Regions from separate parts of the Anaerospora sp. genome, predicted to be linked through region 1. Evidence: riboswitches for the same ligand, from Rfam matches in the RefSeq annotation. Region 1 holds a riboswitch; each other region holds the start of a gene.

Region 1 (3,279 bases):
AGTAAAGCCACTGCCTGGTCAGCTGCCGTTTTGCCTTCAACTACCGGCAGAATTTGAATGGCAAACCCAAGATCGCGTGCATAGGTTGCCGCTACCTGACGATAAAAAGGATGAACAGCGCCGCTAATCAGCACTTTTTTCCGGCCCGTTACTCCGCAGGCCAAATTCATGGCTTCCGCTGTAGCAGTAGCCCCATCATACAAAGAAGCATTGGAAACCTCCAGGCCAGTCAGCTCACAGATAAAGCTTTGGTATTCCCAAAGCGCCTGCAGCCCACCCTGGCTGATTTCCGGCTGATACTGGGTGTATGCCGTATAAAACTCGGCCCGCCCTGCCAGGTGAGAGACTACTGACGGAATGAAATGATCATACGCCCCGGCTCCCAGAAAACAAGGATAATCATCAACATTGCTGTTGCGCCCGGCCCGCTGCTGCATCATCCGCAGGATTTCCAGCTCGCTGACAGCAGAAGGCAGCTCTAGCGGCTGTTTAAGGCGTATATCGGCAGGGATATCGGCAAAAAGCGCTTCCACTGACTGAACGCCGATTGTGTTAAGCATAGCCTGACGGTCGGCAGGGGTATTCGGCAGGTAATGATGACCGGCCATTTATTTCCCCCCCAGCGCTAATGCCTGATACTGCTCCACATCAATTAGCTGAGCTATTTCATCGTTATTCTCCCATTCCAGTACGGCAATCCAGCCTTCTCCATACGGGTCCTGGTTAACAAGCTCCGGTTGATCAGCCAGCTGTTCGTTAATTTCCACTACTGTTCCGGTCAACGGCGCATAAATATCTGAAACGGCTTTAACAGATTCGACCACTGACATGTTGCTGTGAATGCTGATTTTTTTGCCTACAGGAGGCACTTCAATAAACACAATATCACCTAACTCGCTCTGGGCAAATGCGGTAATTCCCACTACTGCCCGCTTGCCTTCCAGCCGTACCCATTCGTGATCCTTGGTGTACTTTAGTTCTTTTGGAAATTCCATTTTTATATCCCCCTTATTCTAAGTCGCATTTTCGTTACTTTGCAGCTTCAGTTGGCGACGGGCGGCGATAAAACGGCTTTTTGACCACAACTGCGTCAACTACGCCTCCTCTTATCTCCACTCCAATTGCAGTACCGGGCTGAATATAATTAATATCCAGCAGGGCAAGTGCCAAATTTTTGCCTATTGTCGGGGCAAAAGAGCCACTTGTCACCGTACCAATTGTTTTACCGTCAGCAACACAAGTGTAGCCAGCCCTGGCAATACCGCGGCCGGTCATTTCCAGTCCAACTATTTTCCTGGTAATTCCTTTCTGCTTCTGAGCAGCCAGCGCTTCTAAACCGGTAAAGCCCGCCTTTGTCAGCTTAACGAACATATCCAGTCCTGCTTCTAAGGGCGTAATTTGGTCTGACAGTTCATGACCATACAACGGCAATGCCGCTTCAAAGCGCAGTGTATCTCTGGCTCCCAGCCCCACAGGAATGAGTCCGTATTCTGCCCCGGCCTGCAGCAGAAATTGCCATAGAGCTGGAGCTGCTTCAGCCGGACAATACAATTCAAAACCGTCTTCTCCGGTATAACCGGTGCGGGAAATCAGGCAGCTAATGCCATGTATATTCATCCCCTGCCAGAACCAGTAATATTTTAAGGTTTGTAAATCGGAGCTCACGAGTGTCTGCAGGATTTGTACCGCCTTAGGCCCTTGCAATGCCAGCTGAGCCATGACAGCCGACAGATTTTTAAGCTCTAGCTGAAAACCATCAGCCTGCTGCTTAATCCAGGCTAAATCTTTCTCAATATTACCTGCATTAATAACCAGCAGATACTCTTGCTCACCAAGCCTGTAGATCAACAAATCATCTACAACGGTACCGTCCGGATAACACATCGGTGAATACATGGCCTGATTAATGTGCAGCGCACTGATGTCATTCGTAACCAGGCAATTGATAAAGGCATCTGCCTCAGGACCACTGACCGCAACCTCTCCCATATGGGACACATCAAAAAGACCAGCTGCCGTGCGCACTGCTCGGTGCTCTTCCAGTATTCCCGAATATTGGACCGGCATCAGCCAGCCGCCAAATTCAATGACCTTGGCTCCACTTGCCAGGTGAACATCATAAAGAGGTGTCTTTTTTTCCGTCATAATAGCCTCCTTTTTACTTGGGTAGTATGTTCCAAAATGCACAATACAAAAAGGACAGAACAAGCTTAACGCTTGCTCTGTCCTTTTACCTGAGAGATTGCCCAAACCGGCTTCCCCTTCGGTGACCGCAGCTGCGGTGCTCTCCAGAGTTTGTCAGGTTAAGGTCCTTTTGCCTGAGAGTTTCTTTTGCGGTTGTTGCTCCTTCGGCGCTGCCATTGGCAGACTCTCCCCTAACCATCATTCAAGATATGAAATTACCAATTCGTTCGTCAGATCGAAGCCAAAATCCTCCCAGATACTGGCATATTATTAGAAAATACAATCTATTATTTATATATACGACTAACACACCAGGCAAATGCCCATTTTGATTGCAAAAGTTCCAGATATGACTACTATAAAAAAACAGACCTGCAGACTGTAATAGCAGCCTGCAGGTCTATTTTTTTTGCTATTTATTAATGGAATGCGGTACCTTTGGCGACACCGCTTTCGTATAAACGAGAGGCCATTTATCAAAGAACGTATTAAAATACAAGAAGACCATGAGAAGGGCAAATTGACCGGCTAAAATTCCCATAACAGGAAATCCCATGCCCATGTCATTACCGGCAAAAGGCAGTATTTTATAGATATTAAGCCAAAGCAGACCAAATACCGTTCCACCTGCCAGCCAGATTGCCACCCGCGTAAGAACCCGCTTGACCAGGTTCGGTTCCTTGTCTGCACCTGGATAATCGTCAAACAAATGATGCCAGCATAGCATTGTCACAATAAGTGAAAGTTCCAGGGAAGCAGCCGTTACATAAGGGTTGACGCCTGGATTAATAGAAAAAGCCGCAATAGCTGCAAGATATATCTGCGGTGTAATTAAACCTCCGCCAATAAAGGCAATGACCAAACCGACCAGCCCCAGCCAGGGTTGTTTATCAGTGAAGTATTTATAGGGATAGCCTTCACCACCCTCTGCAGGGATTAAAAACCAGAAAATAAAGCCCTGACAAAAAGCGAGCACCGCCGGCCACGATCCCAATGGCTGACTGGTGATTGCATGTCCGCCCAGCTGCAATTGCATAAAACTGGGAATAAACATAGCCAGCCAGACAAGAAGCGCAAAAAACGAGCTTGTCATCA
Region 2 (3,279 bases), on a different contig from region 1:
TACCACCAACAGCAGGGAATTATCAATTCCTCGTTATTACCGGAAGTTAGCACAATAAGAAGGACTGCCTCAAATATGAGACAGTCCTTCTTGTTCTCTCAAGGTTTATTGATTGCCTTGAACAGTAACCCGCTCGATCGCCTTTTTTATCTTTACTGCTAAGCCCGACATTTTGCTTGTTGGAACAGCACAAACTGAAATGCGTATCCCCTTGGCAAGCGGAACAAGGAAGACATTTGCTTTATTCAGTACCTGGCAGACTTCTTCCGGCTTTTGGCAGGGAATAGTGAGGAAAAACCCGGAACGGTACGGCAAGAACTCCAACCCTGCAGCTTTAGCCTCTGAACTGAATAAAGCGGCCCGTGACTTGATAATATTCAGCGCAGCTGCGCGCTCTTCATCACATTGTTTAATCAACTCTGGATTAGCATAAATAGTCGCCAATACTTTGGAAGCACCTCGATTGATACTCGACCAGCTAGCCCGGCAGGTAATTTGGTTCGTTTCAAAAAACTCATCCGCAATCTGAGCATTTGGTGACACGCCGATCATGGCACCAACCCGCTGACCATAAAGTGTAAAGCTTTTGGACATGCTGAAGCAAATAATAGGCAGAACATTTTCCGGCAAATCAGCTAACAGCGGAAAAAAGGAACGGCTGGCACTCTGGTCCTCCGTATAGTCCAAATAAGCCACATCAATTGCCAGAATAATAAAGCGGCCTGGCATTGCCAGCTTTTTAGCACTGTTAAGCACTGCCTTCCACTCATCATTTGTCATTGAATAACCGGTAGGATTATGGGAGGGCGTATTCAAAATAACAACCAGCCGCTCCTGCTTTGCAAGGAGAGCTGTCATTTTTTCTTCCAATTCTTCAAGATTGAACCGGTCACCGGCAAAAAGTGAAAACGTTTCAAACTTACGCAGCGCATCTTCAGCAATCGATTTGTATGGTCCCCAGCACCACTCACTGGAAAGAATCGCATCACCAACTGATGTATAATTCGCTACAATATTATGCAGCGCACCTGTACCTCCGGGCGTTGCTACTGCCTTTATATGAGCAGCAGGACGAAACTCACGAAAAACATGCTGTACGGCAGCCTCCAGAAAATCAGGAGCGCCTTCTAAGGGTGAATAGGCCACTACCTCATTCATAGGAATACTGCGGTATACGGACTCAACTGTCGGAAGACAGTAAATTGTTTCCGTCTCATCAAGAAATGTACCTGGTGCCCCATTAACAACTACTTCTCTGCCGTAGGCCTCTTTGGCCTGTGTAGCTTTTGAAACAACTGTGAAAATCTTATCAGGGGTATATTTACCCCAGGTATGCGGCGCTGCAATTGGCATTTGTTTACTCATATTTTCTCCCTCTCTCTGGAACCATTCATAAATAAAAAGAGTCAAATCAATTGATTTGACTCTGGAAAGACGAGCGGACGCTAAAATACGGCAGCACAATGAAATACTGCAGCGTACAAAGTTCTCTGTCCTTTTGCCTGAGAGATTTATCAGCAGAATCTGCTGGGTTTCCCCTTCGGCGCTCTCCCTGTAAGAGAGTCTCTCCAGAGTTCCGTCCCTTTGCGGTTTTACTCAGTAATGGAGTGCCTGAAAGTTTCACTTCTTCGGCGGGCTTGTTCAGCCGCTCTCCCGCAACATTCATCCGGATATATACATTTGTCGTTTGTGAGAATACTCTTTGCCATTATTATAAAATACTGTCTGAAAAAATACAAGTAAAAATCCACTTATCTCCTCATCCCCCGCTGTCACGGGGACGGTTCCACTGACACAGATTTTGGCACGAAAATGCGCTCTGCCGGAGAAAATATCCCCGGCAGAGCGCATTATTTTTTCAAACTACAGCGAGTTTTTGTATATTTGCCATACTGTTTCCTTGGTTGCCGCTACCGGCGCCATACTAAGCAGCAATTCCAGACTTGGCGTCTCAAAGGCCAATTGAGTCAACTTATCCAAATCCTGTTCTGTAAAACCTTCTGTCGCCAGGCTGCCACTAATGCCAACTTCTTGCAGCCACTTTTTGAGACCGTCATAAGCTTTGGCGGCTTCATCAGGTGCTCCGGTCAAGCCAGGAACAATGGGAGCAAGAATATCCGCAAGGATTTCCGCTTTGGCAGGATAAATCTGCTGTACTACTGCAGGCAGCAAAATACCTAACCCTAAACCATGCGTTAATTCCGGCTTAACTCCGCTCAGCGGGTGTTCGAGGGCATGCGTAAAATGAAGCAGGCCATTATCGAAGGAAATACCGGCTAACAGCGATGCATAGAGCAGGAAGTAGCGAGCTTTTAAATCCTTGGGATCACGTTTTGCGTCCTCCAGATATGTATGGACTAACTGGATTGTTTCCCGTGCCAGGCTGATAGCAAAGGGATTGGCACCAATAGTGGTAGCCGCTTCTATTACATGATTAACCGCATCAACCGATACATACACCGTTTGATCGGGAGGCAGCATTGTCATTAAGGCTGGATCATCAATCGCATACAACGGATAAATGCAGTCATAGGCAATTGCCGGCTTATATTCTTTTTCCGGTATGGTCACAACCGCAAAGCGATCTGCCTCAGTACCGGTACCATGCGTTAAATTAATAGCAACAATGGGAACAGCCTCTTCAGGGCTAAACGTAAATTGATATAAATCTCTCGCTGTTTTATCAGGGTAAGCAAGTAGAACGGCAACACTTTTCCCTGCATCAATCGGACTGCCGCCGCCAATAGCAATAACAGCCTGAGCTCCAAAAGCAAGAGCCTCTTTTGTTGCTTCGTCTACTTGATCTACAGTTGGATTAGGCGTAATTTTACTATACAAAATATACTCAATGCCTGTTTCCTCTAATGCTTTTTTGACGACATCCCAGGCACCTGTCTTAATGTGCGATCCCTTACCGGTAATAATGACGGCCTTGCTGATTTTTTTTGCTGCCAGAGCTATTACAATATCCTTAGCCTTTTGAATTGCCCCAACACCTAAATAAACCGTTGTTCTCGATCGGATCTCCATTACTTTGTGAATATCAATTTGATTTTCCCACATGAGTAATCCCACCCTTTCAACACGTCATTGAACATCTACTAATAATTTCCATGTACTTCAAATTCAGTATACGAAACGGTATCACAAAAAGCAAACATTATTTGTGAAAAAAATAACTTGATTAAGTAGTTTTACCTGCTGTATCGCTATTTTTCTCACGAAGTTAAACATTAGCGTTATTTCTTAACTTTACATCTCTGCTCTTTACCAATATAA
Region 3 (3,279 bases), on a different contig from region 1:
CTATGGGAATCAATTGTAAAAAAACACCCTGATTTAGGTAATCCCGCCCCTTTTGTCGATCATATTGAAAAATCGTTGTGGGAGTCCTTTACTGTTACTTGTAAGGATCCGATATTTTTTGACTTAATGGAAAAGCTTTCGGGAAATACTGCCGGAACTGGAGCTCTTGTAACTTTTAGAGATTCTAATTGGTTTATGTCTATTGTCTTGGCCTATCAACCACATTTCATTAATCAGCCGGAGAATATTAATGTCTTCTGGGGCTATGGTCTCTTTCCAGACAAACAAGGAAACTTTGTACCGAAAAAGATGTCCGAATGTACTGGTGAAGAAATATTGACTGAACTATGCTCTCATCTTCGCTTTACCGACGAGCTTCCGTTCATTCTTAAAACCTCCAATTGCCTTCCTTGCCTGATGCCTTTCATTACCAGCCAGTTTATGCCTCGAGCAAAAGGTGACCGGCCCCTTGTAGTGCCACCAGGGTCAACAAATCTCGCCTTTCTCGGACAATTTGCAGAAATACCGGATGATGTGGTATTCACAGTAGAGTACTCTGTCCGTTCTGCACAAATTGCAGTATATTCTCTTCTTAACTTGAGCAAAGAAGTTGTTCCCATGCATCAGTATCAGTACGATACACGTGTTCTGTTTGACTCTTTTATCACCTCCTTTAGGTAGACAGCTTGGATAACTAAAACACCCGGAAAACAGCTTAAAGCTCTTTCCCGGGTGTTTTAGTTATCCGATCTAGACCGGTATCATTTATTGCTACGGTTTTACAGTTGCCTTAAATACTTGTTTTCCTTCTTTCATCTCAATTATAACAGCACTCTTTACTGCATCATGAGTCGTGTTTAAAGTAGTTGCACCTGTAATGGCAGGATAGTCTTTAGTCTGAGCCAATGCTTCCCGGATTTTACCTGGTTCTGCACTATTAGCTCGTTTAATAGCATCAATCAGCACATTCGCAGCATCATACCCCAGAACAGCCATCGCATCCGGCGCCTGTCCGTATTCTTTCTTGTAGGCCTCGACGAATGCCTGCGAAACCGGACTGGTATCATCAACAGAATAATGATTGGTGAAATAGGTATTGTTTAAAGCGGCAGCACCGGCAACTTCCGCCAGCTTAGGAGAATCCCAGCCATCACCACCAACTACCGGCACGGTAATCCCAAGCTCGCGAGTTTGCTTGACAATCTTGCCTACTTCCTCATAGTACCCGGGAACATAAAGCACATCCGGATTGGCAGCTTTTACTTTTGTTAAAATCGCTTTAAAATCCTGATCTTTTTGTAAGTAAGCTTCTTCAGTGACGATTGACCCGCCCCCTTTAACAAAAGCTTCTTTAAAGAAAGCAAGCAGTCCTTTGCTGTAATCACTGCTATTATCAACCAAAATAGCAGCTTTTTTGAGGTTTAATGTATTGAGAACAAAATTAGCCCCCACTGTTCCCTGAAATGGATCAATAAAGCATACACGAAAAGTATACTCTTTCACTTTGCCTGTTTTGTCATCCACCGTTACTTTTGGATTAGTTGCACCCACGGCCAGAAAAGGGACTTTACTGCCTTCGGCTACGCTGGAAGCAGCAATAGCATTGGAACTAGCGAAAACACCAGTTACTGCAGCAACTCGGTCCTGGGCGGTAAGCTTTGTCATCGCATTAGCCGACTCAGAGGGCTCACTTTTATTGTCACCAATCACTGCCTGGATTTGTTTGCCCAGAACCCCACCTTTAGCATTTGCTTCTTTGATTGCCATTTTTGCGCCATTTGCTGCCGAGGTCCCCATCGTGGCATTAGCGCCGGTCATTTCGTTTAAAAGACCAATTTTAATATCATTTGAAGCCAATCCGCCACATCCGGACGCAATACCGGTCAGCAGCAGCACCGCCACAATTAACGCACTCAGTCTGAAGTTCCTTTTACTCATTACAAACTCTCCCTTTTTCTGTAGATTCTCTTTGAGCCGTTTTCCGAAGACTTCACCGAAGGAAGACCATTCTCTGCATGCAAAAAATAAAAAGAGTCAAATCATAAGATTTGACTCTGAAGAACAACAAATAAGTATCCCTGCAAAAAAATGCAGTGAAACAAACGTGCTCTGTCCTTTTGCCTGAGAGTTTCATCGGTAAGTATACCTACCGACTTGCACCTTCGGCGCCCTGCTAAACAGGGGCTCTCCAGAGTTCCATCCGTTTACGGTTGTCGCAAAAAACATTACATCAACTGTAAGTTATACGAGTTTCCGTGTACTTCATATGGACACAAATATTAAGTTTTCATCACTTTTGTCTATAATAATAGTAAAATCAGCTTTTGTCAAGTAATTTCAACATCGTATCAGTCTATTACTCTTTAGCAGCCTGGTTATTTGAGTTAATTCCAATAACCGGAAAATTCCATTGGTACTTCATGCAGCAGAGCCGCAGGCCTGTCGTTATACAAAAACAGAGATACATTTGTGCAGTCCCGGTAAGATAAAACTGTGAATAATAAAAGCTTATTGCACCGACAATTGTTGCTATCGCATATACTTCCTGACGAAAAACATATGGAATTTCCTTAACAAACACATCGCGCATAATACTTCCGCCAATACCTGTAATAACAGCAACCGTTGTTACAATAAACAAGGTATTGAAATTATGCTGTATCGCTAAATTAGCACTGGTGGCAGTAAAGGCCCCCAAGCCGATTGCATCAAATACCTGAATCATATTTTTGTATTTTTCTAACCAACGATAGCTAAAACACACGCCAACTGTTGCAACTGCACTGATCATAAAGAAAGTTGGGTCACGAAAGGTAAGCGGCGGCGTATTGCCGATAATCACATCACGCAATATCCCGCCGCCTACAGCTGTCGTCACAGCCAATACCAATACGCCGAAAATATCCAGCCGCTTTTGTATCCCGGTCAGCGCTCCCGATACTGCGAAGGCAATTACGCCAGTAAATTCTACTATGTTCCAGGTTGTCATTTCATACTCTCCCTTTACTATGGTCACCAGTGACTCTATCGGTCCATTTTATCATATGCCGCGTAAATTTAGAAGGGACTAAAGTAACCTCTCTTCAGGTAGAGTAATAGAATACTCCAGATGTATTTGGGGGAGGTTTTAACTAAAATGAGACCAAAGCTCTGCATGGGGCTGATCATTATTTTCATCTGTATGGCTGCGACAACAGCTACCGTACTTGCCGCACCGCATTTGTCCTGGTATACACAAGCATTAGACTATGATGAGACAAATGCTTTGATTATTCAAGG

The links. Region 1 has a riboswitch for glycine ahead of gcvT (glycine cleavage system aminomethyltransferase GcvT). Riboswitches for the same ligand answer to the same signal wherever they lie in the genome.
Region 2: another riboswitch for glycine. It lies ahead of RTR76_RS14720 (aminotransferase class I/II-fold pyridoxal phosphate-dependent enzyme); the one in region 1 lies ahead of gcvT (glycine cleavage system aminomethyltransferase GcvT).
Region 3: another riboswitch for glycine. It lies ahead of RTR76_RS16780 (ABC transporter substrate-binding protein); the one in region 1 lies ahead of gcvT (glycine cleavage system aminomethyltransferase GcvT).

What each region holds. Positions count from the first base shown of each region.
Region 1 is NZ_DALZUO010000003.1:157,874-161,152, reverse strand. It holds gene gcvPA (aminomethyl-transferring glycine dehydrogenase subunit GcvPA) at 1-608, opposite strand, end outside; gene gcvH (glycine cleavage system protein GcvH) at 609-995, opposite strand; gene gcvT (glycine cleavage system aminomethyltransferase GcvT) at 1,030-2,145, opposite strand; glycine riboswitch at 2,297-2,386, opposite strand; gene RTR76_RS04340 (hypothetical protein) at 2,597-3,279, opposite strand, start outside.
Region 2 is NZ_DALZUO010000019.1:68,882-72,160, forward strand. It holds gene RTR76_RS14720 (aminotransferase class I/II-fold pyridoxal phosphate-dependent enzyme) at 106-1,365, opposite strand; glycine riboswitch at 1,481-1,582, opposite strand; glycine riboswitch at 1,588-1,666, opposite strand; gene RTR76_RS14725 (iron-containing alcohol dehydrogenase) at 1,864-3,063, opposite strand.
Region 3 is NZ_DALZUO010000025.1:30,711-33,989, reverse strand. It holds gene RTR76_RS16785 (oleate hydratase) at 1-681, shown strand, start outside; gene RTR76_RS16780 (ABC transporter substrate-binding protein) at 772-1,938, opposite strand; glycine riboswitch at 2,100-2,202, opposite strand; gene RTR76_RS16775 (trimeric intracellular cation channel family protein) at 2,357-2,989, opposite strand; gene RTR76_RS16770 (hypothetical protein) at 3,137-3,279, shown strand, end outside.